One region of the Rhizobium sp. CBN3 genome, then DNA from elsewhere that is predicted to be linked to it. Evidence: riboswitches for the same ligand, from Rfam matches in the RefSeq annotation. Region 1 holds a riboswitch; each other region holds the start of a gene.
The links. Region 1 has a riboswitch for cobalamin ahead of nrdH (glutaredoxin-like protein NrdH). Riboswitches for the same ligand answer to the same signal wherever they lie in the genome.
Positions count from the first base shown of each region.

Region 1 (7,407 bases):
GTGATAGGTCACCGCATAGAAATAGATGTTGGTGAAATCGACGCCTTCCGCGGAGCCGTAGAAGATACGTTCGCGAGCGAGATAGCCGTGCAGGTTCATCTGGCCGAGGCCAATCGCATGGCTCTCGTCATTGCCCTTCTCGATCGATGGAACCGAGGCGATATGGCTCATGTCAGAGACCGCCGTCAGCGCCCGGATCGAGGTCTCGATCGTCTTGCCGAAATCGCCCGAATCCATCGCCGCCGCAATGTTCAGCGAACCGAGATTGCAGGAAATATCCTTGCCGAGATCACTATAGGAGAGATCATCGTTGTATTCGCTCGCCTCGCTCACCTGCAGGATCTCCGAGCAGAGATTGCTCATGGAGATGCGCCCGGCCACCGGGTTCGCCCGATTCACCGTGTCCTCGAACATGATGTAGGGATAACCGCTTTCGAACTGGATTTCGGCGATCACCTGGAAGAATTCGCGCGCCTTGATCTTCTTCTTCGAGATACGGGCGTCCGCCACCATCTCCCGGTACTTTTCCGTCACCGAAATCTCGGTGAAGGGCACACCATAGACGCGCTCCACGTCATAGGGCGAGAACAGGTACATGTCCTCATTGTTCCTGGCGAGCTCGAAAGTAACGTCTGGCACGACGACGCCGAGCGACAGCGTTTTGATGCGGATCTTCTCGTCGGCATTTTCACGCTTGGTGTCGAGAAATCGCATGATGTCGGGATGATGGGCGTTGAGATAGACCGCGCCCGCGCCCTGGCGCGCACCAAGCTGGTTGGCATAGGAGAAGCTGTCTTCGAGCAGCTTCATCACCGGAATGATGCCGGAGGACTGGTTCTCGATCTGCTTGATCGGTGCGCCGGCTTCACGGATGTTCGTCAGAGACAAGGCCACGCCGCCGCCGCGCTTCGAGAGCTGCAGCGCCGAATTGATCGACCGGCCGATCGATTCCATATTGTCTTCGACGCGCAGCAGGAAGCAGGAAACCAGTTCGCCGCGCTGCTTCTTGCCGGCATTCAAGAAGGTCGGCGTCGCCGGCTGGAAGCGGCCGGAAATGATCTCGTCGACCATGTCGCGGGCAAGGGCCTCGTCGCCCCGCGCCAAAGTCAGCGCCACCATGCAGATGCGGTCCTCGTAGCGCTCGAGATAGCGCTTTCCGTCGAAGGTCTTCAGCGTGTAGCTGGTGTAATATTTGAAAGCGCCGAGGAAGGTGGGAAAACGGAATTTCCTGGCATAGGCCTGATCGAAAAGGTCGCGGACGAAATTGAAGGAATATTGGTCGAGCACCTCCTGCTCGTAATAGCCCTCAGTGACGAGGTAATCGAGCTTTTCCCGAAGATTGTGAAAGAACACGGTGTTCTGGTTCACATGCTGCAGGAAATATTGCTTGGCCGCCATGCGATCCTTGTCGAGTTGGATCTTGCCCTCATCGTCATAGAGGTTCAGCATCGCGTTCAGCGCGTGATAATCGAGCGTTTCAGCCGCCTTCAACGGTTTTGCGCCCGCATCCCGCGTCAGATTTGTTCCCGTGTCCAAAATCGTCCCATCCCGTCTTTGACATTGGCGACATCCGCGGTCGTTCCCAGAAGCTCGAACCGGTAGAGATACGGCACCTGGCACTTCTTCGAGATGACATCGCCGGCTAGCCCGTAGGTCTCGCCGAAATTGCTGTTGCCCGCGGCAATCACGCCGCGAATGTTGGAGCGGTTTTCCGCATCATTGAGGAAGCGGATCACCTGCTTGGGCACGGCCCCTTTACCGCCGTCCCCGCAATAGGTGGGCGAGATCAGCACATAGGGTTCGCGAATGTGGATGGCCTCAGCGCTGAGTGGAATGCGCGCCGCGCGCAGTCCCAGCTTCTCGACGAAACGATGGGTGTTCCCGGATCGGCTGGAATAATAAACGATCAGCCCCATCGTTTTTCTCAGCTCAGGAGAGCGCGCTGATCATGTCGGGTCGGAAACCTGCCCAATGCTGGCTGCCGGCAACGACAACCGGAACCTGCATGTAGCCCATGCCGCGCACACGATCGAGCGCTTCGGCATCCTGGGAAATATCGACCACTTCATAGTCCACGCCCAGGCGGTCGAGGGCGCGGTAGGTGGCGGTGCATTGGACGCAGGCCGGCTTGCTGTAAACGGTAACGCTCATCATGTTCCTCGTGATGTCAGTGGATTCAGGACGCAGGACTGGATCGGGCGCCGTACGGCGTCCGGGACAATGCTTGATAGTGATGTGGCAAGGTTGGCGCTTTAAACGCCTGATATCATCCCTCGCAGGATGTGCGCGGGCGACGGCCTTGATGTTCTCGACATGACTTCAAACCCCGAAGTGCTCATGCGGACGTTCGGGGCAGCGCAACAGGCACGGATCGTTCCGCCTTCGATCACGCGACCTTCCGGACACCCCGCCCATGGACGTTTCGTTCAAGGCAGGTCTCCTGGCGCGCGGGTCGAAGCACTCTACCCCAGCCTTCCCAAGGCATCATGCCTCAGCGACCTGAAATCGGACAGTTGCTCGCCGCTCACAGTTGCGGGGGCAGCTCCGACCTTGCCCGCCCTCATGGCGAGACGCACCGTATTCCCGTCTTAGCCCGCGATCCTCACGAATCGAAGGAACCTTGAACACTAGATATAGTACGCGAATCCAAATTCACGTCAACGGATGGTTTGTGCATGGCGTTACGGCAGGTTTGAAATCGCTGCATTCCTGTGAAAAACAGGGATAACCAAAGCTTAACGTAAACAGGCTGTGGAGAAAGCCGCGACGAGAACAGGCCACAAGCTGGAGCCTAGGCTGCTGACAAAGCACTGCAACCCGCGACGCCATCCTCGGCCTTGTGCTGCCTTGTGCCGAGGATCTGCGCACATCCAATTAAGGATTTGAAAATAAAATGTTTTCCTGCCTAATAATTGTGGTGGCTAGATGCTCGGCACAAGGCTGCACAAGGCCGAGCATGACGGAGGAGACTTGGTCAGCAAACTGAGAGCCGACCTTACTGATGACCTGCCCCGAATCGCTAGTCTTCAAACCGCCATCGGCAAACATTCATCTCCATACACGAAGCAGCCTGAGCGCATTGATCGTCACCAGCACGGTGGCGCCGGTATCGGCGAGGATCGCTGGCCAGAGTCCGGTGATGCCGGCGATCGTCGTCACCAGAAAGAAAGCCTTCAGCCCGAGCGCGATGGTGATATTCTGCGAGATATTGCGCATCGTGCGCTTGGAAAGCGCGATCATCCGCGCCACGTCGCCGACGCGTCCGTGCAGCACGGCGGCATCGGCTGTCTCCAGCGCCACGTCGGTGCCGCCGCCCATGGCGATGCCGATATCGGCGGCAGCGAGCGCCGGCGCGTCGTTGATGCCGTCGCCGACCTTGGCGACGACGAAGCCCTCGCGCTTCAATTCGCCGACGACCCGTTGCTTGTCCTCGGGCATCATCTCCCCACGCCAGTCGATGCCGAGCATGCCGGCGACGGCGGCCGCCGTCCGCTTGTTGTCGCCCGTCAGCATCATCGCCTTGACACCGGCCGATTTGAGCGCCGAGAGCCCCGCCCTGGCATCCTCGCGCGGCTCGTCGCGCATGGCGATCAGGCCGGCCGCAGCGCCATTGACGAGCAGCACCGATACGCTCTTGCCCTCATCATTGAGCCCTGCAATACGCGCCTCCTGTTCCGCGTTGAGCGCCCCACGCTCGCGGGCGGCGGGCGGCGACAAGAGATCCACTGTCTCGCCGCCGATCTTGCCGGTGACACCCTTGCCCGGCAGCGCTTCCAGTTCGAAGGCGGGCGGCACGGGCACGCCGTCCGCCTTGGCGCGGTGGAGAATCGCCAGTGCCAGCGGATGGCTGGAGCCCTGCTCCAGCACCGCCGCGCGCGACAGGAGCTGCGCCTCGCTCAACCCGAAGGAAAGGATGTCGGTGACCCGAGGCTTGCCTTCCGTCAGCGTACCCGTCTTGTCGAAGGCGACCATCGTCACCTTGCCGAGCGTCTCCAGGACCGCGCCGCCCTTCATCAGCAGCCCGCGCCGTGCCCCCGCCGACAGCGAAGCGGCGATCGCCGCCGGCGTCGAGATGACGAGGGCGCAGGGGCAGCCAATCAGGAGGATGGCAAGTCCCTTGTAGATCCATTCCCCCCACGCGCCGCCGAAAAACAGCGGCGGAATGACCGCGACCAGTGCGGCGACAACGACGACACCTGGCGTGTAGTAGCGCGAAAACCGATCGATGAACCGCTCCGTCGGCGCCTTCGATTCCTGCGCTTCTTCCACCAGCTTGACGACGCGAGCGATGGTATTGTCGGCAGCGGCTGCCGTGACGCGAACCCGGAGCACCGCATCGCCATTGACCGTACCGGCATAGACGACGGCATCGACGCGCTTGCGCAGCGGCGTGCTCTCGCCCGTCACCGGAGCCTCGTCGATCGCGCTCTCGCCTGATACGATGACGCCGTCGGCAGAGATGCGGTCGCCGGGACGAACCATGATGACCGCGCCGACGGCAAGACTTTCCGCCGGCACCTCGCGCATCTGGCCATTGTCTTCGAGCAGCGCGGTCTTCGGCAACAGGGCCGTCAGCGACTGGATGCTTTCACGCGCCCTGCCCGCCGCCACACCTTCGAGCAGCTCGCCGACGAGAAACAGGAATACGACCGTTGCTGCCTCCTCGCCCGCATTGATGATGACGGCGCCGACGGCGGCGATCGTCATCAGCATCTCGATCGAAAACGGCGTGCCTGACAAAGCCGCCATGACGGCTCGCCGCGCAATCGGCAGCAGACCGACCAGTATCGCGACGAAGAAGGCATAGGACGCGATCGCCGGCACCAGATGGCCGACGGCATAGGCGACAACGAGTGCCGCACCCGAAAAAATGGTCAGGCGGCCTTTCCTGCTCCGCCACCAAGGACCGGCCATCGGCGCATGGTCGTGCCCATGCAGGCCTTCGATTTCCTTCTCGTCATGGGCATGGTCGTGATCCTGCCCGGCATGGTCGTGATCTCCATGGCCATGAGCGGCGCGATCGTGATGATGGTGCGGGCGGCCTTCACGCGCGGGCGTCGCATTTCCGGTAAAGGGCGAGACGGAATAACCAAGCCCCGTCACCTTCCTCTCGACTGCCTTGAGATCGCTGCTGCCGTCATGCCGGACGGTCATGGTGCCTGTCATCACCGAGACTGAGACATCGGCAACGCCTGCTACGCGCCTGACCGCGGTATCGATCTTGCTCGCGCAGGCGGCGCAATCCATGCCGCCGACCCTGTATCTTGTCTCGCTCGTCTCAACCATATCCGCTTCCTTGTCAAACAGAAGCATCCCTCCTACATCCTCTAGCGACTAGAGGTGCAAGAGAAAAATCATGAAAAAGATCACGATTGGCGAGGCGGCCCGCCGGAGCGGCGTCAAGGTGCCGACGGTGCGCTATTACGAGAGCATAGGCCTGCTCGCGGCCCCGAGCCGCAGCGAAGGCAACCAGCGATCTTTCGAACCTGCCGACATCAGCCGCCTCGCTTTCATCCGCCACGCGCGCGAGCTCGGTTTCGAGATCGAGGCAATCCGCACGCTGCTCACGCTGCAGGATGATCCGAACCAGTCCTGCGCCTCGGCCGACGCCATCGCCAAGGCTCGCCTCGTGGAAGTCGAGCAGCGCATCCGCAGCCTGATGGCTTTAAAGGCCGAGCTCGAAATCATGGTGGAGAGCTGCGGCCACGGCCGCGTCGATCAATGCCGCGTCATCGAGGTTCTCGCCGACCACGGTCAGTGCACGCATTCGCACCATTGACAAATCTGCACCCTTGCAGGTGATCGGCGCCCGCGGCAAAACTGCGCCGGAAAGAATCGGGGCGAAGACATCATGAGCCAGAAACGGATTGCGATCATCGGCGGCGGCCCCGCGGGTCTTGCGGCTGCCGAGCGGCTGTCGCTCTCCGGCCATGCGGTGACGGTATATGACGCCATGCCGACCTTCGCGCGCAAATTTCTGCTGGCCGGCAAGTCGGGCCTCAATATTACCCATTCCGAGGACTATGCCCGCTTCGCCACCCGTTTCGGCGCGGCTTCAGCTCGTCTTCGTCCCGCCCTCGATGCCTTTACCCCTGCCGATGTCAGGGATTGGGCCGCAGGGCTCGGCACCGAGACTTTCGTCGGCTCTTCCGGCCGGGTTTTCCCGAAGGTGATGAAGGCTTCTCCTTTGCTGCGTGCCTGGCTCAAGCGGCTGGAAGAGCGGGGTGTCGCGATGCGCACCCGCCACCGCTGCACCGGCCTTGTCGAAGAAGGTTACGTTTTCGAAACGCCGGATGGGCACAGCATCATCCATTGCGACGCCGCCCTGCTGGCGCTTGGCGGCGCAAGTTGGCCGCGACTCGGCTCGGATGCGGCCTGGCTGCCCTGGCTGGCCGAGAGGGGCGTCGAGATCGACGCCTTCCGGCCCGCCAATTGCGGCTTCATCGTCGGCTGGAGCGCCAGCTTCAGCGCGCGTTTCGCCGGCGAGCCCGTCAAGTCGGTCACCGCCACATCCGAAGCCGGCACCTTTCCCGGCGAGTTCGTCATCACCGGCAGCGGCATCGAGGGCAGCCTGGTCTACGCCCATGCGGCCAGCCTCCGCGATCGTCTTCTGCACGGCAACGCTGCCCTGACGCTCGACCTCGCCCCGGGCCGGGCGATCGAAAGGCTGGCGCGCGACCTGACGCGGCAGGACACCAAGTCGAGCTTTTCAAACCGCCTGCGCAAGGGCGCCGGGCTTGACGGCGTCAAGGCGGCATTGCTGCGCGAACTCGCGCCGGACCGCGACCGAACCGATCCCGAACGTCTCGCCGGTATGATCAAGGCTCTGCCGGTACCGGTTCTCGATACAAGGCCGATCGCCGAGGCGATCTCCTCTGCCGGTGGCATCCGCTGGACCAGCATCGACGACGGCTTCATGCTGAAGGCGCTGCCGGGCACCTTCGTCGCCGGCGAGATGCTCGACTGGGAGGCGCCGACCGGCGGCTATCTCCTCACCGCCTGTCTGGCGACCGGCCGTGCAGCTGGGCGCGGCATCGAGGCTTGGTTGCGGCGCTAGAACAGAATCGGGACAACAGCTGTTCCCCGATCAGGCCGAGGTCGGATGAAACGTCAAGGCGAGACCGTTCATGCAGTAGCGAAGCCCGGTCGGTTTCGGGCCGTCATCAAAGACATGACCGAGATGGCCGCCGCAACGGCTGCAATGCACAGCGGTCCGCGTCATGCCTAAGCCGGTGTCGCGCTCCGTGCCGACGGCGTCTTTAAGAGGCGCCCAGAAGCTCGGCCAGCCGGTGCCGCTGTCGAATTTGGTCGCCGAGGAAAACAGGTTCTGGTCGCAGCCGGCGCAGGCGAACTTGCCGTTCCGCTCCTCGTGCAGCAAGACGCTGGTGAAGGGAGCCTCCGTCCCCG
Region 1 is NZ_JAULSE010000042.1:7,377-14,783, reverse strand. Features, by position in the region: gene nrdE (class 1b ribonucleoside-diphosphate reductase subunit alpha) at 1-1,536, opposite strand, end outside; gene nrdI (class Ib ribonucleoside-diphosphate reductase assembly flavoprotein NrdI) at 1,515-1,916, opposite strand; gene nrdH (glutaredoxin-like protein NrdH) at 1,930-2,151, opposite strand; cobalamin riboswitch at 2,413-2,638, opposite strand; gene QWJ46_RS29725 (heavy metal translocating P-type ATPase) at 3,049-5,286, opposite strand; gene QWJ46_RS29720 (helix-turn-helix domain-containing protein) at 5,357-5,779, shown strand; gene QWJ46_RS29715 (TIGR03862 family flavoprotein) at 5,852-7,057, shown strand; gene msrB (peptide-methionine (R)-S-oxide reductase MsrB) at 7,088-7,407, opposite strand, start outside.

Region 2 (7,407 bases), on a different contig from region 1:
TCAGCCGGGGGAGATCGTCGGCTTTCTCAACGAGCACTTCGAACTGATCGACCGGCACGTCGAGGAAAATTCCGGCGAGATCCTCAAGTTCATGGGCGATAGCGTGCTGGCAATCTTTCCGACGGACGCCGAGGATCCGCAAAGGGCTTGCAAGGCCGCATTGGCTTCGGCGCAGAACCTGCTGAGGGCAAACGAGGAGCTCAATCGCGAACGGACGCTGAATGGTGGCCCCGATATCGGGATTGATGTCGTCTTGCATCTCGGCGAGGTTTTTTACGGAAATGTCGGCGCCCAAGGCCGGCTGGACTTCACGGTGATCGGCAGGGCCGTCAACGAGGCTTCGCGGCTTGAAAAGCTGTGCGGAACGCTTGAGCAGCCCCTGCTGCTGTCGGAAAGCTTCGCAGCGACCTGCGCCGTGCCCTGCGACTATCTCGGCGCTTTCGAGCTGCGCGGCGTTTCGAAGAGAGCCGACGTTTACAGGCTTGCCGGCGCCGCTTCTTAGGCTCGCTCAAATCTCGCCCGACACCTCGCGGCGGCGCCGGTCGAGTTCTTCGCTGTAGCGGCGCAGCGTGTGGCTTTCGCTGAGCTGTCCCACCACCTTGCGCTCGATCAGATTGTTGACGACGGCGAGCGCTTCGCTTTCGCTCTTGTCGAAGATCGCCGCCGCCTGCTTGGCATTCATCTGCGGCTGCAGGAAATCATTGCGGTAGCGGACGAAATCGGCAAGCGTCTGGCTCTCGTCCTGGACGTCGGTCGGGTTGGCATAGATCTCAGGCACCAGCACGAGACCGGCATATTTGTCGTTCTCCTCGACGAGAATGACGCGTTGGGTTGAGCCGATCGGGAAGGCCTTCTTGAAGTCTTCCAGCGAGATATCGGCCTTTGCCGTCTTCACGTCGGCGCGCATCAGCTTGTTCACAGTCAGATTGCGGATCCAGCCAACATCGTGGGCACTGCGGATGCTTTCCCCACGCAGATGGAAGCGCCAGGTGGCGAAGGAGTAGCCGAAGGTCGAGCGCACGACGAGCGAGGAGGTGATGACGGCGGCAAGAACCAGTGCCGTGATCGGGAAATCGCCGGTGATTTCGAGCGCCAGGAAGGTCATCGTCAGCGGCCCGCCAATGACGGCGACCGACAGGGAACTCATCCCGACCACGGCATAAATGACCGGCGTCAATGTCGCATTGGCGAAATAGGGGCCGCAATAAGCAAAGAGCTTGCCGAGCAGGGCGCCCATGAACAGTGAGGCGAAGAACAGCCCGCCCCTGAAGCCGGAGCCGATGGAGATCGCCGAGGCAAGGGATTTCAGGAGGAAGAGACCGATCAGCGCCGGGATCGCCACGTCGCGGGAGAGGTTCAGATGCAGCGCGCCGTGCCCCGCCGAAAGGACCTGCGGCGAGATCATCGCGAGAAGCCCGACGATGATGCCGCCGAGCGCCGGGCGAAAGGGCGTGGCGATCGAGCTTTTGCGCGCCAGCTCCTCGATGAAGGCCACGCCCTGCATGAGGAGAATGCCAACGCCGGCGCAGAAGACGCCGAGCAGCAGCGCCGGCACATAATCGGCAGGCACGACCGTGCCGAAGCTGCCGATATCGATGGTGAAATCGCCCTCGGCAAGCAATCTCGCGATGAGGGTCGAAACGAGGGCTGAGACGACGACCGGGGTCAACGACACGATGGTGTAGGTGCCGATGATCAGCTCGAAGGCGTAGAAGGCGCCGGTCAGCGGCGCGTTGAAGGCGGCGGCGATGGCGCCGGCCGCGCCGCAACCGACGAGGATACGCAAGTCCGAGCGGCGCAGCTGCAGCTTCAGGCCGAATTTGGAAGCGATGCCGGCAGCGAGCTGGGTATAGCCGGCTTCCAGGCCGACGGAGGCGCCGAAGCCGTTGGAGATCAGATTCTGTACGGCAACGATGATGCTGTCGGTCAGGGAGAGGCGGCCGCCATGCAGCGCATTTGCCTCGATCGGGTCGACCATTGGTTTCTTGCGCCGTTTGGCGAGCACCAGGAGCAGCAGGCCGAGCAGGGCACCGCCGATGACGGGAGCGCTGAGCAGCAGCATCTTGTCCTGGATTGCCGACGCGCTCAGCCTTTCGCTGTCGGCGATGCCGAAAACAAGCTGGTGCAGCTGGTTGGAGACATAGCTCATGCCGGTCACGGCAAGACCCGAGGCGATGCCGACGATGGCGCCTGCCAGCGACAGGCCGACTTCGCTGCGGCGTGTCAGGGCGCGCAGCCGCCCCGGATCGAAGAAAACACGCAGCGTGCGCAGGCGGCGGCGATCCAATTTCATAAGCATGGCTAGACAACTAGGCGAGGAGAGGCCGGGTCAAGGGCGGAGGTGCAGTCGCCTTGCAACGCAATTGCGGCGAAAAGCCGACGACCACATCAAATATTCATGACGTAAGTCGCTGATAAAAGACGATATTTCCGGTAGGGTCAGTGGTGTTGGCCGGTCTTTCGCGCAGTCTGGAGTTGGGGTGGTTGCAAAGGTCGGTTGACTTCACCCCACGGCTTGCCTAACCATCCCAGGAATAACGGATGGTTCCGGATCGGCCTTTCGCCTTCCGGATGAAAAGGGAATGTGACGGGGCGGACCCACATCGGGCGCCTTCATCACAGCCGACCCCGCGACTGTAGAGCGGTCAGGGTCTTCCATCCGGCATCGAACCTCTTCCGGCCTAGCCGCAATCGTGCGGGCGGACGGAATGGCGACATGCCGGAAAAGCCACTGGAAATGCATGGTGATCAACCGGGGTCGGACGCCTCTATCTCTACGAATCGTCCACCTTTTCACCGAGGCAGCCGGGAAGGTGAGGCAGATCCGCTGGCACGATCAGGGGCGACCGGGCTTCCGGTTCGCCCCGATCGTCGCCGATAACGCGAGCCAGGAGACCTGCCTTCCGTGCCGGGCGAAAAGCCCAACCCTGGGCAAGAGACCCGCTGCCAGCACGGAGGTTGTTTTGGCTGAACGATTGATTTCGGCGCTGCCTCTGGTGGTGCGATGGGGGTCCCCCTTTTCCCCAGCGGGGAGAAGGTGGCCCGAAGGGTCGGATGAGGGGGCCGCGCGGCACCTCCGTCCTTTTGCCCTTCGCTTGCGCTCGGTCCATTCGCGGCTTCGCCGCTCACCCCCTCAACCGCCTGCCGGCAGCTTCTCCCCGCTGGGGAGAAGAGAGATTTGGCGCCGCCTTGCCCTCTCTCGGAGGGTCGCTTCGGCATGACCACCACCCTCATCCTCGGCGGCGCCCGCTCCGGCAAATCCCGTTTTGCCGAAAATCTCGTTATGGCAAGCGGCCTCGAGCGCCACTACCTCGCCACCGGCCGTGCCTGGGACGAGGAGATGCAGACGCGTATTGCCCAGCACAAGGCCGATCGCGGCCCTTCCTGGACGACGCATGAGGAGCCGCTCGATCTTCTCGGCGTGCTTGCCGCGATCGACGGCGAGGGGCGCATTGTGCTTGTCGATTGCCTGACGCTCTGGGTGACCAACCTGTTGATGGAGGAGCGCGACATGGCGGTGGAATTTGCCGCGCTCGCCGATTTCCTGCCTGGCGCCAAGGCGCGGCTGGTCTTCGTTTCCAACGAGGTTGGCCTCGGCATTGTGCCTGACAATCGCATGGCGCGCGATTTTCGCGATCATGCCGGACGGCTGCACCAAATAATCGCGGCGAAGGCCGACGAAGTCTATTTCATCGCGGCCGGTCTGCCGCTGAAAATGAAGGGTTGAAGTTCCATGAACCAGCAGAAAATCCCCGCAACCGTCATCACCGGCTTCCTCGGCGCCGGCAAGACGACGATGATCCGCAGCCTGCTCACCAATGCCGCCGGCAAAAAGATTGCGCTCATCATCAACGAGTTCGGCGATCTCGGCGTCGACGGCGAAGTGCTGAAGGGCTGCGGCGCGGAGAATTGCAGCGAGGACGACATTATCGAGCTCACCAATGGCTGTATCTGCTGCACCGTCGCCGACGATTTCATTCCAACGATGACGAAGCTCCTGGAGCGCGAACAGCGGCCTGACCATATCGTCATCGAAACCTCCGGCCTCGCCCTGCCACAGCCGCTGGTCGCCGCCTTCAACTGGCCTGATATCCGCACCCAGGTGACCGTCGACGGCGTCATTACGGTTGTCGACAGTGCGGCCGTTGCCGCCGGCCGTTTCGCCGACGACCATGATGCGGTCGAGGCGGCGCGCGTCGAGGACGACTCGCTCGATCATGAGAGCCCGATCGAGGAGCTGTTCGAAGACCAGCTCACATGCGCCGATCTCATAGTCCTCAACAAGACCGATCTGATCGATGGGGATGGCCTGGGCCGTGTGAAGAACGAAGTCGCCTCCCGCATCGCCCGCAAGCCGGTCATGATCGAGGCCAGGAATGGCGAGGTGCCGGCCGGTGTGTTGCTCGGCCTCGGCATTGGCACAGAAGACGATATCGCCAATCGCAAGTCCCATCACGAGCTGGAGCACGAGGAGGGGGCGCCGCACGATCACGACGAATTCGACAGCTTCGTTGTCGAACTCGGCGCTGTTTCCGATCCGACAGGCTTTATCGAAAAGCTGAAGGGCATCATCGCCGAGCACGACGTGCTGCGCCTCAAGGGCTTCATCGACGTTTCGGGCAAGCCCATGCGCCTGCAGCTGCAGGCCGTCGGCAGCCGCATCGACCAGTATTTCGACCGCGCCTGGGCAGCGGGTGAGGCGCGCCGCACGCGCCTCGTCGTCATCGGCTTGCACGAAATGAACCAGGACGCGGTGCGCAAGGCGATCGAAGCGCTCGTTCAGGGATAATCGATGCATCTGCTTCTGGCCCAGCAGGGAACGATCAGCGACGGCGAGGAGGCGATAGACCTCGGCCAGTCGCCGGGCGATATCCTGTTCCTTTCGGCCGCCGACACCGAGCTTGCGGCGATCGCTACCGCCTATCGCGGGTGCGAGGGGATGCCGCATTCGCTGAGGCTCGCGAATCTGATGAGCCTCAAGCATCCGATGTCGGTCGATACCTATGTCGAGCGAACGGCCAGGCATGCCAAGCTGATCGTCGTGCGTGCGCTCGGCGGCGCCAGCTATTTCCATTATGCGCTGGAGGCGCTGCACGCCGTTGCCGCACGCAACGGCGCATTGATTGCGGTATTGCCTGGCGATGCCAAGCCGGATGCCGGGCTGGTTCCTTTCTCCAATATTGACGTCGAGGATCTCAACGCGCTCTGGGGCTACCTGATCGAGGGCGGCGACGCGAACGCGCGGAACTTTCTTGCCTATGCGTCGGCGATGCTGGCGGGGGCGGAAAAACCGGCGCCGGCCGTGCCTTTGATGAAGGCGCGGATCTGGTGGCCGGGGCGAGGGGCGATCGGGGTCGAGGAGTGGCGGCGGGTCGTCGGTTCGCATGTCGCGCCAACGTCGTCCGTCAAGCGTGGGGCACCAAGCTCGACAGAAGAGGTGGAATTCGAACCCACGTCCCCCATCGTCGCCATCAGCTTCTACCGTGCCCTCGTCCAGAGCGGCGAGACCGGGCCGGTCGAAGCGCTGGTCGAGGCCCTGGCCGCACTTGGCCTGCGGCCGCTGCCGGTCTTTGCCTACAGCCTAAAGGATCCCATTTCGACAGGGATTCTCGAGAGCGTGTTTTCGGCGTTGAAACCGGATGTCGTCATCAACACAACGGGCTTTGCGGTCTCCGCACCGGGCGCGGACCGGCAACCGACGGTGCTGGAGGCGGATGGCGCAGTCGTGCTGCAGGCAATCCTGTCGGCTTCGTCGAAGGAGGCCTGGGAAGCTTCGTCTCAAGGTCTGTCGGCGCGCGACCTCGGCATGAATGTGGCGTTGCCTGAAGTCGACGGGCGCGTATTGGCGCGGGCGGTGTCCTTCAAGACGGCGGCGCGTTACGACGCGGCTGTCGAGGCGAACATCGTCGCCAGCGTGCCCGATGCCGGCCGGGTGCGCTACACGGCGGAGCTCGCCGCCAGTTGGGCGCGGCTGCGCGGGAGGCCCGCCAATAGGAGGCGCATCGCCCTCGTCATGGCGAATTATCCGAACCGCGACGGCCGGCTCGGCAACGGCGTCGGACTCGACACGCCAGCCGGCAGCATCGAGGTGCTTCGGGCGATGGCGGGTGCGGGTTATTCGGTCGCCGATATTCCGGCCGATGGCAACGCGCTGATCCGCCATCTGATGGAGGGGCCGACCAATTCCGGGCATGACGGCCGGGTCATCCGCGAGGCTCTTTCGCTCAGTCGCTACAAAAACTTCCTGGGATCTCTTCCCAAAAAGATTCAGGATGAAGTGACGGACCGCTGGGGCGAGCCAGAGAACGACCCCTATTTTCGCGACGACGTCTTCGCCCTGCCTTTCGCCCGCTTCGGCGGCGTCCTGGTGGGCATTCAGCCGGCACGCGGCTACAATATCGATCCGAAGGAGAGTTATCATTCGCCGGATCTCGTGCCGCCGCATGGCTATATCGCCTTCTATGCTTTCCTGCGGCACGAATTTGGCGCTGACGCCGTCATTCATATGGGCAAGCATGGCAATCTCGAATGGCTGCCGGGCAAGGCGCTGGCGCTGTCGGAGACGTGTTATCCGGAAGCGATCCTCGGGCCGGTGCCGCATCTTTATCCCTTCATCGTCAATGATCCGGGCGAGGGCACGCAGGCCAAGCGTCGAAGTGCGGCTGTTATCATCGATCACCTGACGCCGCCTTTGACGCGGGCCGAGAGTTACGGTCCGCTCAAGGATCTGGAAGCGCTGGTCGACGAATATTACCAGGCCGCCGGCGGCGACCCTCGCCGTATCCGGCTGCTAAGCCGCCAGATCCTCGATCTCGTCACCGATATCGGACTGGATCGGGATGCGGGGATTGCGAAAGGCGAGAGCGAAGGTGAGGCGCTGAAGAAGCTCGACGCCTATCTCTGCGATCTGAAGGAGATGCAGATCCGTGATGGGCTGCATGTGTTCGGCGTATCGCCGAAGGGGCGGCTGCTGACGGATTTGACCGTGGCGCTGGCGCGGGTACCGCGCGGGCTGGGAGAGGGTGGCGATGCGAGTTTGCAGCGGGCGATTGCTGGGGATGCTGTGAGAAACCCCTCCCCAACCCCTCCCCACAAGGGGGAGGGACTTACCGCTGCGCCCGCGGCAATCTCTGCGCTCAAAGATGATGTGGAGGCGGTGCGTCCAGCAAGCCCCTCCCACCTGTGGGGAGGGGTTGGGGAGGGGTCTGTCTTCGACCCACTCGACTGCGACATGGCTGCCCTTTGGGTCGGGCCACGCCCGGCAATCCTCGCCGATATCACCAAGGCTCCCTGGCGCACCAACGGCGACGCGGTCGAGCGAATCGAGCTGCTCGCTGCCAAGCTCGTTGCCGGCGAAATGGAATGCCCTGCAGACTGGACGGCAACGCGGGCTGTACTTTCGGAGAT
Region 2 is NZ_JAULSE010000007.1:18,752-26,158, forward strand. Features, by position in the region: gene QWJ46_RS12640 (adenylate/guanylate cyclase domain-containing protein) at 1-502, shown strand, start outside; gene QWJ46_RS12645 (chloride channel protein) at 509-2,299, opposite strand; cobalamin riboswitch at 2,526-2,919, shown strand; gene cobU (bifunctional adenosylcobinamide kinase/adenosylcobinamide-phosphate guanylyltransferase) at 3,218-3,727, shown strand; gene cobW (cobalamin biosynthesis protein CobW) at 3,734-4,789, shown strand; gene cobN (cobaltochelatase subunit CobN) at 4,793-7,407, shown strand, end outside.
Region 2: another riboswitch for cobalamin. It lies ahead of cobU (bifunctional adenosylcobinamide kinase/adenosylcobinamide-phosphate guanylyltransferase); the one in region 1 lies ahead of nrdH (glutaredoxin-like protein NrdH).

Region 3 (7,407 bases), on a different contig from region 1:
GAGGAATTCGCCTATGTACGGTATTTTCCGGCGAAATCTTGAGAGGGCGCACCGCCAGTTCATGATGGCGGGATGGGCAGTCACTGATTAGCGGGGGCTGTTTCCGCCGGACACAATGTTTCAGAAGCGCGGTGCACAGTAACTCTTGAGTGCCCTCCGATGCTTTGTAGTTGCACCGAAACAGACTCACCCCCGGAAGGGGGAAATTTTGAATCGATACTTGAAACTGTGGTCGGTCCCGACTGAAATGCCACTACGGTTGTCTCCGGTCGACCATACTTGGATGTGAACGAATAGAACACGATCGAGGCGAACTCATCAACGCCTCCATCTCGTGTTTTCGTCACCGCGACGATTTGGTTGTTATCGCAAACGACAAGACTAACTTCTGCGCCATCAACATACCATTGACCGGGCAGCTCAGGTGAAAGCACCCTTACGTTCCAACCCCGCTCGCTTGAGATGCGCCTGGCCTCATCTAGCGAGCTACCTAATTTAAAAACGCTTGGGCTATCAGCTGTGTCAGCCTTGGCGAGCTCGGCACTGAATCCCATGGTTGACGCTATACAACAGGCTAAAAGCAAGCGAGCAGGAGCGGCAATCAAGCTTCTTGTCCTTAAAATATTCAGTCATACGGCGTACGATTGCATCGATGCCGCCGACTCCACAAGCCATTTTTGAATGGGCGGCGGGTCTGCCCGCCGCGTTGAATGCGGCCGCCTAAGCGGCAACGGCGGCCTTGCGGCGGTCGCGGACAGCCTTGGCGAGATCCTCAAGTACTTCCACCGATATATCCCAGCCGATGCAGCCATCGGTGATGGACTGGCCGTAGACCAGCGGCTTGCCGGGGACGAGATCCTGGCGACCGGCGACGAGGTTGCTTTCGATCATCATGCCCTTGATGTGATGATTGCCCGTGGCGATCTGTCCGGCGACGTCCTTGGCCACCCCCGGCTGGTTCATCGGATCCTTGCTGCTGTTGGCATGGCTGGCGTCGATGATGATGCGCGGGGCGACCCCGAGTTTCAGGCATTCCGCTGTGACGGCTTCGACATCGGCCGCCTGGTAATTCGGCCGCTTGCCGCCGCGCAGGATGATGTGGCAGTCCTCATTGCCCTTCGTCGAGGCGATTGCCGCCTGTCCGTCCTTGGTGACGGCCGGGAAGTGATGCGGTTGTGAAGCTGCCAGGATCGCGTCGAGCGCGACGCGAGCGCCGCCGTCGGTGCCGTTCTTGAAGCCGATCGGGCAGGAGAGGCCGGAGGCGAGCTGGCGATGGATCTGGCTCTCGGTCGTGCGCGCGCCAATCGCACCCCAGCTGACGAGGTCGGCAATGTATTGCGGCGTGATCGTCTCAAGGAATTCGACGCCGGCGGGAAGCCCGATCGCATTGACGTCGAGCAGCAGGCGTCTGGCAATTCTCAGCCCTTCCTCGATACGGTAGCTGCCGTCGAGATGCGGGTCGTTCATCAAGCCCTTCCAGCCGACTGTGGTGCGGGGCTTTTCGAAATAGACGCGCATGACGATTTCCAGGTCGCTGGAGAAGCGCTGTCGCTGCTCGGCCAACCGCGCGGCATATTCGCGTGCGGCAACCGGATCGTGGATGGAGCAGGGGCCGATGACGACGATCAGGCGATCGTCTTCACCCTCGAGAATCTGATGGATGGCATTGCGGTTGCTGGTCACCGTCTCGCTGACTGAAGCAGTTCGGGGAATTTCCGCTATGATATCGGCGGGTTTGGTCAGCGGGGTGATCTCGAGAATACGCAGATCATCGATGGTATCGGGCACTGTATGGCTCCTGTTTGGTCATACCGTGCGGAACAAAAAAGCCGCCAGGTAGACTAGCGGCTGTTCGGGTGGTCGTCGCGTCGAATTCAGTTACGCACGGGCCCGCATCCGCTGGGAGCAGCGGTACGAATAAAATCGCGAGGCGTAGATTGAAGTCGTCGACATCCCGCGTATGTAGCGTCGCGGTCGCCCATTGTCACGCAAAATTTGCGAGCTGAAATCGCCATTCGGGGCGGCTGCCAATCCGCCCGTGAAACACCCCTCTGCGACGGAGGTTACAGGTTCGCTCCGCCTGCACTTGCCGCCGCGCCGGTTTCCTGAGATAGATGCGCCGTCAGGTGCTCGCCGTCGAGGCGGGAGAATCGGGAATCCGGTGCAAGGCCGGAACGTGCCCAACGCTGTAAGGCCGACGTCTGCCGCTTCATCATGCCACTGGCTTTTGCCGGGAAGGCTGCGGCAGATGGATGAAGCCAAGTCAGAAGACCGGCCTGGCGAGATAGACCCAACCCGCGCGGACGGCGGGCGGTTGCGTTGTTGGGGATTTGACGATGCGACCCTTTGATGCGGATGCCCTTTCGGCGGCATTCGGTTTTTCGTTGGCCGAACGTGAGGCTGTCTATCACGCGATCATGACGCGGCGTGACGTACGCAGCCAGTTCCTGGCCGATCCCTTGCCCGACGATGTCGTGGCGCGGCTCCTGACAGCGGCCCATCATGCGCCGTCGGTCGGCTTCATGCAGCCATGGAATTTCATTCTGGTGAAAAGTGCAGCCGTCCGTGCGCGCGTGCGCGACGCCTTTGCCGAGGCCAACGAAGAGGCGGCGTCGATGTTCGAAGGCGAGCGGCGGCAGGCCTATCGATGCCTCAAGCTCGAAGGCATCGTGGAGGCGCCGCTCGGCATATGCGTGACCTGCGATCCCACCCGCGGCGGCAGCGTGGTGCTGGGACGGACGCACAATCCGCGGATGGATTCCTATTCGACCGTTTGCGCCATCCAGAATCTCTGGCTTGCGGCCCGCGCCGAAGGCGTCGGCATTGGCTGGGTCAGCATCTTTCGTGAAGGCGACCTGAAATCGATTCTCGGCATACCCGAGCATATCGAGGTGGTCGCCTGGCTCTGCGCCGGCTTTGTCGACCGGCTTTATGACGAACCGGAACTCTCGGTCAAAGGCTGGCGGCAGCGGCTGCCGCTCGAGGAACTGGTTTTCCACGATGGATGGGGACGCAACGACCCATAGCAATTACTGCTGTTGTGGTTGCGGGCCGGGAGTCGCCGGATTGGCAAGGTCGATCGAGCCCTGGTCGCCGGCGAGGAATTGCGGGCCGACCTGACGGACCTTGTTCTGCGTGGGGTCGTAGGGACGTTCGGGAACGGATGGCTGCAGCGGGGCTGACGCTGCCGCAGTATCTTTCGCCGGCGGATTGGTGCGGACCGCCGTGATCGAGCTCTGCTGCTGCGGTTCGCTCAGGGCCTGCTTGCCGCGCATCTCCTCGTAATAGGCGGTGAGATTGCAGGCACAGGAATTTTTCTCGCCAGGCGCGCGGTTCTTGTAGACAAAGGCGTTCTTCATGGCGCTATAGGGTGCGCCCGTTGCGACCGAGATCATGTTAGAGGAGTCGGTGCTGGTCACGTCGCGATAGAAGAGCTCGGTTTCAATGCCGGGGCACATCTTGGCGCAGGTCTGGGCATCGCGGCCGAAATCCACCGAAGTGGTGTTCGAGCTGATCGGGAAGAAGCCGCCGTCGCAGCTGCGCACGCAGATGGTGCTGATCGGTGAAAACATTTCAGCCCTCGGCAGGCCGTAACGCAGATCGGTCCCTTCACCGCCGCCGAGCGGGATGAAGGTATCGGTGCTCATCGCCTGTTCCTCGACACTTGGGGCGGTGTCGTTTGCGCTACGCTCGGTCGGGGCATAGAAATTGTCGCTGTTGCAGCCGTTGCGTTCGAGTGCCGCCGTCAATTCTCGGCGCGCGTCGTCGGTGCCGTCGCCCTGGTTGCGCAGCTCGTCGCGGCGCTCCTGGAGATAACGAATATTGTCGATCATCCGGGCTTCGGCGTCAGAGAGTTCGGCGCAAAAATCGGCATTGTCACCGCCAATCACGACCATGCTGCCAGAGGTGCATCCGTTATTGCGCAGATCGTTGCGGACCTTGCGCAGCTCGAGGTTCTGCTCGGCCATGGCGCTGGCATATTGGCGCGCTTCCGGCCCGTTATTGTTGCCGATCGATCGTGGTAGGTCGGCAAGGCGACCGCGTAAGTCGTTGCAAATGGCGCTGCTCTGTGCGGCGGCCGGTGATGCCAGCGCAAGCATAAGAGCAAGAGACAGGTTTCGGCGTTTCACGGCGTCGTCCGGGAATAAGAAAGTGTCGATCGGTCAAAGGTGGCGTCCATCCGCCGTACCTTGTCTCTTAACGTGTTTCTCTTAATAAGCTTGGATCAATTCCTAGCGCATTTTCGAGATTTTATCCAGAAGATGCGGGCAACGGCGTTGCCCCGGAGACGGACACTGCAGCCGTTAACAGCAGTTCCCTTCTTCATCCGAATTGTTATTCTCGCCGCTCGCTCCTGCTGGAGATTGGTTTCACTGGGGATAAAGCAAATGCGCTACATGCTGATGCTGCATGCGGACGAAGCTGCCGGGAAGTCCATAGCGCCCGAGGACATGGCGCGCTTTATGGGCCAGATGTATGCCTATCAACAAGCGCTGGAGAAAGCGGCAGCATTCGTCTCCAGCAATGCCCTGGTCGGTTCCTCTGAGGCGAGTGTCGTTCGCGTTCAAGGGAATGAAGTCAGTGTTCTGGACGGCCCTTATGCGGATGTTCGCGAACAGTTCGGTGGGTACTTTATCATCGACGTTGCCGATATGGACGAAGCCAACAAATGGGCGGCGCGCTGCCCTGCTGCGTCCTGGGGAACGGTTGAGGTTCGTCGCATCAGGGATGCGTCGGAATATGCAGGATGACGGCTTCGGGTTCCACCGTTGCCCGAGGTGTAGCAGAGCGAGTGGCGCGCGAGAGCTATGGCCGTCTCGTCGCCTATCTTGGCGGGCGCTTGGGTGATATCGCGTCCGCCGAGGATGCGCTCGCGACTGCTTTCCTCACGGCTCTCGAAAAATGGCCTGCCGATGGCGTGCCCGACAACCCCGATGCCTGGCTGTTGACGATCGCGCGCAGGCGCCAGCTCGACGATTGGCGCAAGGACAAAGTGAAGGCGAAGAGCGCCGATCGTCTTGCCCTCATCGCCGAGGAACTCTCGGCTGCGGCTGACATGGATGAGGAAATTGCGGACAGGCGACTGGCGCTCATGTTTGCCTGCGCACATCCTGGCATCGATGCGTCCGCGCGAACGCCGCTGATCCTCCAGACCGTGCTGGGCCTGACCGCTGCAGACATCGCCGCGCGGTTTCTCGTCTCTCCGAGGGCCATGGGCCAGAGGCTCGTAAGAGCCAAGGCGAGGATCAGGGATGAGAAAATTCCGTTCCTCGTGCCGGAAAAGGAGGAGCTGTCGCACCGGCTGCCGCCGATACTCGCCTCCATCTACGCCGTCTATACCAGCGTGTGGATGGACATCGACAGGGCGGAAGCGCTTGGACAAGAGGCAATCTGGCTTGCAAGCGTGGTTGTATCCCTGCTTCCGCACGAGCCGGAGCCAAAAGGTCTTCTTGCACTGATGCTTTATACGGAGGCGCGGCGATCATCCCGCAAGGCCCCCGACGGTGCATTCGTACCGCTGGACAGCCAGGATGTCGGACTGTGGGACCATGAGCAGTTGCGCCTCGCCGAAGGACTCCTCCGAGAAGCAAATGCAAACGGTCCCACCGGCCGCTACCAGATAGAGGCGGCCATCCAATCTGCCCATATCGCGCGCCTTTTGAGCGGCATCTCAAACTGGCAAGCCGTCGTCTCCCTCTACGACGTGCTGGGCAGGATTGCTCCGTCGCCCGTCGTGACGCTCAATCGGTCCGTGGCCCTCGTGCGGATAGGGCAGGCAGACGCGGCTCTTGCTGACATATATGCGCTTGCCGGCGATCCGCGAATGGCCGACTACCTGCCGTACTGGACGGCCCGAGCGCAGATTTGCGCCGATCTGGGCAGGCGTGTCGAGGCGGCGGAAGCTTTCACGGTCGCTATCGGATTGTGTTGGTCGGAGGCAGAACGGCGCCACCTCGAAGAACAGCGCTCAAAAGTTTTGTGTTGACCGCGAGCTTTTTTGCGCGGCTTGTCGAAATCGAGAACTCCTGCACGACATCCATTTGTCCAACCAAGGAGTACGACATGACCACCACTTCAATAACTGTCCAGAGCATCTTCGCCTCCGCCACCGTTTCCAACTTTGACGAGGCACTCATCTGGTATGAGAAGCTCATGGGACGCCCCGCAGATAGCAAACCGATACCGGGCATGGCTCAGTGGCGTAACATGGGCGGGGCCGGCCTGCAGGTCTGGAAGGATGACAAACGCGCCGGCAACGGGATCATAACGATCGCCGTCCCCGAGCTCGAGGTTGAGCTCGAAAGGCTTTCGCGTCAGGGCTTGCAACTCGCCAACAAAATCGAAGGCGACTTTGGGCGCGTGGCTCAGATATTCGACGGTGAGGGCAACCGGATCAACCTGGCTGAGCCTCCCAAACGGTTTGCGAACAACTGACTTCGCCGTCTCCAGACTATTGAGCCTTTGGCCCAGAGCAATGGCTGCTTTGGGCCAATACCGGTGATGACTGAATGGCTGCCAGACCATCAAACCCGCTTGGAGCGCGCCATTTCGGCGCGCATCCAGCTTGAGTCTCCCCATGTCGATAGCCAGATCATCAGGTCGGTGAGCGCGGCGACGACGGGCAGAAGCAGCGCGTGGCCGATGCCGCGTCTTGTCTGGTTCCTCTCAGCCTCCCTGAGATGCGCCAATTCCTCTTCCTGGATCGAGGCGATGAGGCCGTGAAGCTCCCGATCACGGGTTTTCAGGAAGGCCAATTGATCTTCATGGCGGTGAACTGTGCTTTCAACCGCCTCGGTGCAGATCCAGACCATGTTGCGCCCGCCGAGGGCCGTCAGGAAACCGAGCAGATAACCGCCGAGGCTCCAGAATGCCATGACGCGACATGGCTTGGCATTCCTGGATGGCATCGCGTCGCGAAACAGGCGGCAATGCTCGATCTCGTCGTCCCGCATTTCGCGAAGTGCGGACACGATCTCAGGAAACAGCCGACGGGCCATCCAGATCTGTGCCCCGTAGATGCGAATTGCGCCGAATTCGCCGGCGTGATTGACCTTGAGAATACGGCGAACGGTTACGGCATGATCCCGCTTGCCGGCGCTGCTCAACGGATTGTCCATGGCGCTGCCCCTCACAGTTTCCCATCGGCAGTAGGCGCTGTCGGCGCCACCATCGTCAATAGTTGACACAAAGGACGTACAATTCCAATGTCGGCTTCGGGTGGCCGCCGCAAATCGCGCCGGTGGGGCGCAGCGAAGGCGAAAATGGCAGGCATTTCCAATGAGCTAGGCTCCCCCACAACGACGGCCGGAATACCGAAAGGCCACGGTCTCCACGTCTTTGTGGACGGTTGTTATGACCCCGGTTCTGGGCACGGAGGCTGGGCCTTTATCACCTATCGCGAGGCTG
Region 3 is NZ_JAULSE010000007.1:150,240-157,646, forward strand. Features, by position in the region: gene QWJ46_RS13310 (PD40 domain-containing protein) at 1-42, shown strand, start outside; gene QWJ46_RS13315 (3-deoxy-7-phosphoheptulonate synthase) at 721-1,788, opposite strand; cobalamin riboswitch at 2,108-2,295, shown strand; gene bluB (5,6-dimethylbenzimidazole synthase) at 2,337-3,026, shown strand; gene QWJ46_RS13325 (DUF2865 domain-containing protein) at 3,030-4,130, opposite strand; gene QWJ46_RS13330 (YciI family protein) at 4,389-4,751, shown strand; gene QWJ46_RS13335 (RNA polymerase sigma factor) at 4,748-5,986, shown strand; gene QWJ46_RS13340 (VOC family protein) at 6,064-6,435, shown strand; gene QWJ46_RS13345 (demethoxyubiquinone hydroxylase family protein) at 6,525-7,118, opposite strand; gene QWJ46_RS13350 (ribonuclease H) at 7,263-7,407, shown strand, end outside.
Region 3: another riboswitch for cobalamin. It lies ahead of bluB (5,6-dimethylbenzimidazole synthase); the one in region 1 lies ahead of nrdH (glutaredoxin-like protein NrdH).

Region 4 (7,407 bases), on a different contig from region 1:
CGCTGATGCCAGAGACGCCGAGCAGGCCTGAGCGGTGATAGAGCAGATCCTCGATCTCACCCAGGGACCGTTTTCTCTCTCCTGCCAGGTGCAGGATCACGCCGGGATCGAGGCAGCCCGGGCGTGTCGCCATCGGGATGCCGTCGAGGGTCGAAAAGCCCATGCTGCAATCGCGGCTGATGCCGTCTTCCATCGCACAGAGGCTGGCGCCGCTGCCGAGATGGGCGACCACAGCCCTTGCCGTATGCGGCGCCTTGCGAGCGAGTTCACTGGCGATGAACTTATAAGAAAGCCCGTGGAAGCCGTAACGCTTGATGCCCTCCTCATGCAGGAAACGGGGTATGGCGAGGCGGCGAACGAGATCGTCCTGCGTGGCATGGAAGGCCGTGTCGAAGGAGGCTGTCTGGACAAGATGCGGCTTCAGGTGACGGAGCGCGCGGATGAAGCGCAGCGCTTGCGGTTGGTGCAGGGGAGCGAGCGGGATCAGCGCTTCGATCCCATCGGTGGCGGCGTCATCAAGCGCGACGGCGCTCATGAAGCGCTCGCCGCCATGGACGACGCGGTGGCCGGCTACGGCTGCGGCCGCCATGTCGAAATGATCGGCGAGACGCGTGAAGGTCTCGTCGATGACCCCGTGCAGATCGTCCGTCACCTCCGCCTTCAGCGGCATATCGAATGTCTGCTCTCCCTTGGTCAGGCCGAAGCAGAGCGGCTCGGCGCGGAGATCGATGACGCCCCTTCCGAGGTGTCGTGCCTCGGCACCATCGATCGAGAAGACGCCGACCTTCACAGTCGATGAGCCGGCGTTGAAGGTCAGGAGGAGGTCGGTGGATGACATGTCTTCAGAGACTCCGCACAGTCGTCACGATCCCCGAACTTAGCGCCGAAACTCCCGCTGGAAAGGTATGGCCGCCCATGCGCAACATGCTGACGGTGTGTGGCGGCCGACAGAAATGCCAAAGCTTGGGGCAGTTTTGTTGAATTACGCTAGGGTCAGCCCGTCGACGCCAGATTGGCGTTGCGATCGCGGATGAAGATGCTTGCCTCGGCGGCGGGCATCGCCTTGCCGAAAAGATAGCCCTGGCCGATGTCACAGCCGAGCTGCAACAGGAACGCAAGCTGGCCATGCTCTTCGACACCTTCCGCAGTCGTCTTGATGTTGAGGCTTCTGCCGAGGCCAAGCATGGCGCGGACGATTTTTTCCTGGCGTTCGTCATCGCGATAGGTGGCGATGAAGCTTTTGTCGATCTTGATCTTGTCGAAGCGGTAGCGGGCGAGCTGGGCGAGGCTCGAATAGCCCGTGCCGAAATCATCGAGGGCGATCTGAATGCCGGCCGCATGCAGCTCTTCGAGAATGACGGCGGCGATAGCGGGATCCTGAATCAGCGCGTTTTCGGTGATCTCGACCTCCAGGCGTTGCGGCGGCAGCCGGCTTGCCGAAAGGACTTTGAGGATGCGGGACGTCAGCAGCCTGTCTTCCATCTGTACCGGCGAGACGTTGAAGGACAACGTGACATGCGCCGGCCAAGTGAGCGCATCGCCGCAGGCCTGCGCAAGGAGATCCTCGAACAGGGGGGTGATCATCCCGGTTTCCTCGGCAATGTCGATGAAAACAGGCGGCGGAATATTGATACCATCCTCGCCGACCCACCGCGCGAGGGCTTCGAAACCGCAAAGCTGGCCCGTTTTCAAATCAATCAAAGGTTGATAGAAAGGCATGATCGCCTTGTCGGCGATTGCCGCGCGCAGCCTGCTTTCCAGAGAGGCGCGTTCCGTTACCTTGTCCTGCATCGAAGTTTCGAAGACAAGATAATGGTTAGGGCCTCGTGATTTGGCCTCATACATGGCGAGATCCGCACGGTGGGCGGCGTCTTCCAGCGGCTCGCTACCCTCAAGCCAGCGATCATAGCCGACGCTGGCGCCGACTTCGACGGCAAAGCCATCGATATGGATCGGCCGGGTGACGGCCTGGATCAGCAACTTGGCGAAACGCTCCTCGCGCTCTGCCGTCAGGGAAAAGGCGACGATGATGAATTCGTCACCGCCGAAGCGGTAAACGCAATCCGCGTTGCCAAGCGCGCAGATGCGTCTGGCAACTTCGACCAGCAACACGTCGCCGCCCTTGTGGCCGACGAGATCGTTGACTTTTTTGAAGCCGTCGAGGTCGACGGAGAAGATCGTGACGTTGTCGTCCCATTCCTCGATCTCGGCCTCGCCGCTTCTGACTGGCCGTGAGAGGATTTTGCGCTCGAAGGCGTAGCGGTTCGGCAGCTTGGTCAGATGGTCGTGGGTTGCCGTCCAATCGGCCTTAGCCTGTTCAGTGGCGCGCAGCTCCATTTCCTTGCGCAGGTCGGCGATGCGCAGCACCGAATAGATGAAGCTCATCGCGCCAGCGATGCCGAGAGCCAGAACGAGCTTATCCGCCCCGTACTCGCCGAAATCGGTCATGAAGGAGACGAGGCGGTCGTCGAAGTGCAGCACCGTGCCGAGGATCCAGAGGGTTACTCCGAAAACCACAACCGACACGCATTGCCTTCCGGCCCTGCTTCGGAAAAACGCAGGCATTATCGCATTCTCCATCTCCACCCTCTGCCGGACTATCACGAAAATCTGAAATGTTCGTTGAAACCATAAGGCGAATTGTTGGAGGTGGCAGCCCGTCCGTTGCGGTGCTGTCGGGACGTAAGCCGCGCGCTACGGCGTTTCGCTGGTGCTGCTTCGAAGACTAGAGGATGTCCGGATTCAAGACGAGGGGAGCCCCACGAAAGAACGAGGGCGAGCGTGCTGTCGCATCGCTCGCCCTGTCTCGCTCTTCACGCGGTGACGATCAGCAGCGGAACGCTGACGACCAGACCGACCATAACTAAGGTGAACGTCACGACCCTCATCAAGCGCAGGCGCCGCGTACGCTCCCCACTCCAATCATATGCCATAGCTTCCGTCTCCTTGGGACAAGGAAGTAGTCCCGGTCAGACCCGGTTCAATAGAGATGACGCGATTTGCTTGCGTAAGGCTGGATAGTATGAGGGATGTCTAATTCTCTAGAGGCGCAGCGACCAGCGATGTCCATTGCTGGTCATCCGAACGACCACCAGCGGCTCGACATCGACGAGCCAGAAGGAGGGGAGGGGAGCCTGAAGCACATGCGCAATCGCTGTTCTTATAATCGATGCGTGGGTGACGGCTATCACATGGCCGCCGAGCGTGGATTGCTCATCCATCCAGCCGGCGACGCGCGTCCGCAGACCGAGAAAACTGTCGCCGCCATGTGGGGCGGCTTCCGGATCGCTCATCCAAGCCATGAGGTTCTCCGGCTCTTCGGTGCCGATTGCCGCAATCGGCCTGCCGGCCCAGCGGCCATTGTCGCAGTCGGCAAGCCGCTGTTCTATTTGAGCGTCGAGACGGAGGGCTGTAGCGGTCTGGCGAGCACGCAAAGCCGGGCTCGTGACGATCCGGTCGGCGCGAGGCAGGGCAGTCATCCCGGCGGCTTCTTCAGAGGCCTTGTCTTCCAGCGGCTCATCCAGCGGGAACAGGGCCTTGCGGCTCGCCGCCGTGGCGCCGTGACAGATCCAGGTGAGGCGGGTATTCACGGTTGTTCCGATCTTCGCAATACGGTGGGGACGACCCTTCGCCGGCGTCTCGAAGTTTCGTTGACAGTCTCTTCGGCGTCCAGATATAACCGTGCTGTTGCGGGTTTGGAAGCCGGTGGAAATCCGGCGCGGTCGCGCCACTGTGACCAGCGTTTCGAAGTTCTTTACGCTGGAAGTCAGACCCTGCCGCACAACACTCTTTCGACTGAACGCGTCATTCCGGAGGGATACATGTCTGACACCACTTTCGCGCCCGTTGCGGCACCGGCGCCAATCCCTGTAGGGGAAATCCTGCCCTGGGCGGTTTTCGGCGGCCTGCTGATGCTCATCGTTCTTTATTTCGTCGGCACCGAGGAAGGCGCGATGGCGCTGTTCAACGGCATGTATGTGCACGAATTCGTGCATGACGGCCGCCATCTCCTGGGCTTTCCCTGCCACTAAAGCGCATCGCGATCTTTCAGATTCGCTTCTCACGCTTTAGGTCTTTGTTTACGCATGTCGTTATCGCAAAACTGCTGCACACTTTTGTGCGACATGCTTAGTGGAATATTGAGATGGTTGGAAAGCTTCTGCTTCGCGGCATGCTCGCGGGCCTGATTGCTGGCATCCTCGTTTTCGCTTTCGCCCATATCTTCGGCGAGCCGCTGGTCGATGCGGCAATCGCCTTCGAGGAGGCGAAAGCCCAGGCGGCGGGCGAAGCTGCCGAGCCTGAAATTGTCAGCCGCGCCACGCAGGCCGGTCTCGGCCTCTTCACCGGCGTCATGGCCTACAGCATCGCCGTCGGCGGGCTTTTTTCGCTCGCCTTCGCCTTCGTACACGGCCGCTTCAGCAGCCTATCGGCGCGCGGCACTTCGGCCGTCATCGCCATTGCCGCCTTCGTGGCGGTCGTGCTCGTTCCCGGCATCAAATATCCGGCCAACCCGCCAGCTGTCGGCAATCCCGATACGATCGGCGTCAGGACCGAACTGTTCTTCCTGATGATCGTCGTTTCGCTCGCCTCGCTGGTTGCCGCGATCGCACTGTCGCGCCGGCTTGGCGAGCGCTTCGGTCTCTGGAACGGCGCGATCATCGCCGGCATCGCCTATCTCGTCTTCATCGGCTTCGTGCTCTATCTGCTGCCGCCGATCAACGAGGTGCCGGAGAATTTCTCGGCGATGGTGCTCTGGCGGTTCCGCACGACCTCGCTCGGAATGCACGCGATCCTATGGGCAACGCTCGGTCTTTGTTTCGGAGTGCTGGCAGAAAGGGGTCTTGCCGCCAGGAGTGGACCGCGGCCGGCGTTCCGGTGATGCGGCAAATCGGCAGGTTTGCTTTTCTCGGTCTCATCGCGAGCCTATTACCAATGTTTATCGGAAGTGCCCTCGCCCATGGGGGCAGCTCTGGCGGCTCCCATGCCGGGCTCGATATTCCGGCAATTTCCCACGGCGAGATGGCGGTCATTTCGGAGTATCGGAGCAGCATCAGCATGCTGGCGTCACGGGCGGCCGATACGAACGAACCGTTCCGGCGTGTCCTGAACTACTCGGAAATCCAGTATTCCTATTGCCTCTGGGGACGGATGCCGGGCAGCGTGACGGACGAGGAGAGCCCTTTCAACGAATGCGCCCATGCCTATCTCGCGGCGACGAAAGCCGTGCTGATGGCGATGCGTGAGATGCCGCGGGAGGCAACCGCGGCGGGCGAAATCATCTCGGCCATCGACGCCGAGATGGCGGGCCGCGGACTTGCCTTCATCACCTGCCAGTTCAGCGGCGAGGCATTCAACACCGCCAATATCGTCAGGCCGAGCTGGAGCAAGGTGCCGCTTCATCCTGCCAGCATGGTCTCACTGACGGGGTTGGCCGCTCTGTTTGGTCTTGCCGTTCTTGCACTACGCCGCGTCTCGCGGCCGAAGGCTCAGTCGTCGGAATAGCGCTGCTCGCGCCACGGATCACCATGCATATGGTATCCGTTCTTTTCCCAGAAGCCGGCCTCGTCGGCGGCGATTAGCTCGATGCGGCGCAGCCACTTGGCGCTTTTCCAGAAATAGAGATGCGGCACGACGAGCCGCATCGGGCCGCCGTGCTCCGGTGTCAGCGGCAGGCCTTCCCAGGAGGTTGCCAGGATCGCATCCTCGGCGGCGAAATCGGCGAGCGGCAGGTTGGTGGTATAGCCGTCGTAGCTCGTCAGCATGACGTAGGCTGCTTCCGGTTTCGGCATGGCGCGATCGAGCAGATCCCGCGTCGAAACGCCGTTCCATTTGTTATCGTAGCGTGACCAGGTGGTGACGCAGTGAATGTCGCTCACCCCAGTGCTCTGTTCGATCGCCTGAAAATCGGTCCACGTGAGGGTGAGTGTCGTTTCGACCAGGCCGCGTACTTCAAGCCGCCAGCTCTCGGTTGAAATGACCGGTTGCTGGCCGAGATCGAGCACCGGCCAGTTCTTGACCAGGTGCTGGCCGGGCGGCAGGCGCTCGGCCTCGGGCCTACTGATGCGCCCGGTCAGGAACTTGCCCTCTGACGCCCAACGGCGCTTGGAGCTGGTGAGCTTGCTGTCGGCGGGCGTCTGGTCGTCGCTCATGAACGGGTCTCCTTGCGGTGCAGCAATAGGATATCCGGCCCCGCCGAGTGTCAAGTTTCGGCGAGCCCTTGGAAATCCCTGCTTGCCTCATTAAACTAGGTCGGCGGGTATGCCTTGCTGGGGGAGTGAAGGCAGAAAGGGAGGAGCCGGATCTGTCTTCGAGATCTCGTGCCATCGCGGCGCTGCTGCTGGTGCCGCTCGTCATTTTCGCCTTCTTCACCTATGGAAGTGCGATTGCGACGCGCGCCTATATGCAGGAGGCTTCAGCGCAGGCGGGAACGGCGCTGCGCCTTGCCGTCTCGGCACTCAGCGGCCACCTCAACCGCTACGAGGCGCTGCCGGCGCTGATCGCCGATCATGACGATATCAAGGAACTGGTCAGCGCGCCCGACGACATGGCGCTTCGCGATGCGGCCAATCTCTATCTCAAGGAGATCAACGGGCTTTTGAAATCCTCCGATATTTATGTGGTGAAGCCGGACGGGGAGACGATCGCGGCGAGCAATTACGATGGCCCGGGAAGCTTCGTCGGCCAGAATTTCAACTACCGGCCCTATTTCCAGGAAGCGATCGAAGGCCGGCAAGCCCGGTTCTACGCTCTCGGCACCACGTCGCTAAAGCGCGGCTACTATTTCTCTGCGCCGATTAGGGTCGGCGCCGATATTCGCGGGGTCATCGTATTCAAGGTCGATATCGACATGATCGAATCCTCCTGGAGCGGCGGCGAATACAAGATCTTCGTCTCCGATCCCGAGGGCATCATCTTCATGTCCGGCAGTGCGGAGTGGCTCTATGGCGCGATCCTGCCGCTGACGGCCGATCGTATCGCACGCACCGAGGCGTCGCGGCGCTATGCCAATGCGAAGCTGACGGCGCTGCCGGTGACGCGTCATCGCTTCGAGCCGCATGATCTGATGACGCTGGCGAGCGATCGGCGCGCAAGCGAGTATCTGGTGCTGTCGCATTACATGCCGGCGGAGGACTGGACGGTGAATGTGCTGATGGAGACGAGCTCCATCCGCGCTCAGGCGCGCACCGCGCTTGTCGCCGTCTTTCTCATCCTTTGCATTGCCGGGCTTGCTGTGGCGGTCATTCGCCAGCGGCGGGCGCGACTTGCCGAGCGCATGCAGATGCAGGCCGAGGCGCGGGGCGAGCTGGAGCGGCGGGTGGAGGAGCGCACGGCGGATCTTGCCCGCGTCAACAGCCGCATCGAGGAGGAGATCGCGGAGCGGCGGTTGACCGAGCAGCAACTGCGCCA
Region 4 is NZ_JAULSE010000005.1:39,397-46,803, reverse strand. Features, by position in the region: gene QWJ46_RS09755 (acetate/propionate family kinase) at 1-838, opposite strand, end outside; gene QWJ46_RS09750 (bifunctional diguanylate cyclase/phosphodiesterase) at 994-2,565, opposite strand; gene QWJ46_RS09745 (histidine phosphatase family protein) at 3,042-3,590, opposite strand; cobalamin riboswitch at 3,647-3,796, shown strand; gene QWJ46_RS09740 (CbtB domain-containing protein) at 3,822-4,031, shown strand; gene QWJ46_RS09735 (CbtA family protein) at 4,145-4,879, shown strand; gene QWJ46_RS09730 (hypothetical protein) at 4,933-5,502, shown strand; gene QWJ46_RS09725 (sulfite oxidase-like oxidoreductase) at 5,487-6,149, opposite strand; gene QWJ46_RS09720 (ATP-binding protein) at 6,275-7,407, shown strand, end outside.
Region 4: another riboswitch for cobalamin. It lies ahead of QWJ46_RS09740 (CbtB domain-containing protein); the one in region 1 lies ahead of nrdH (glutaredoxin-like protein NrdH).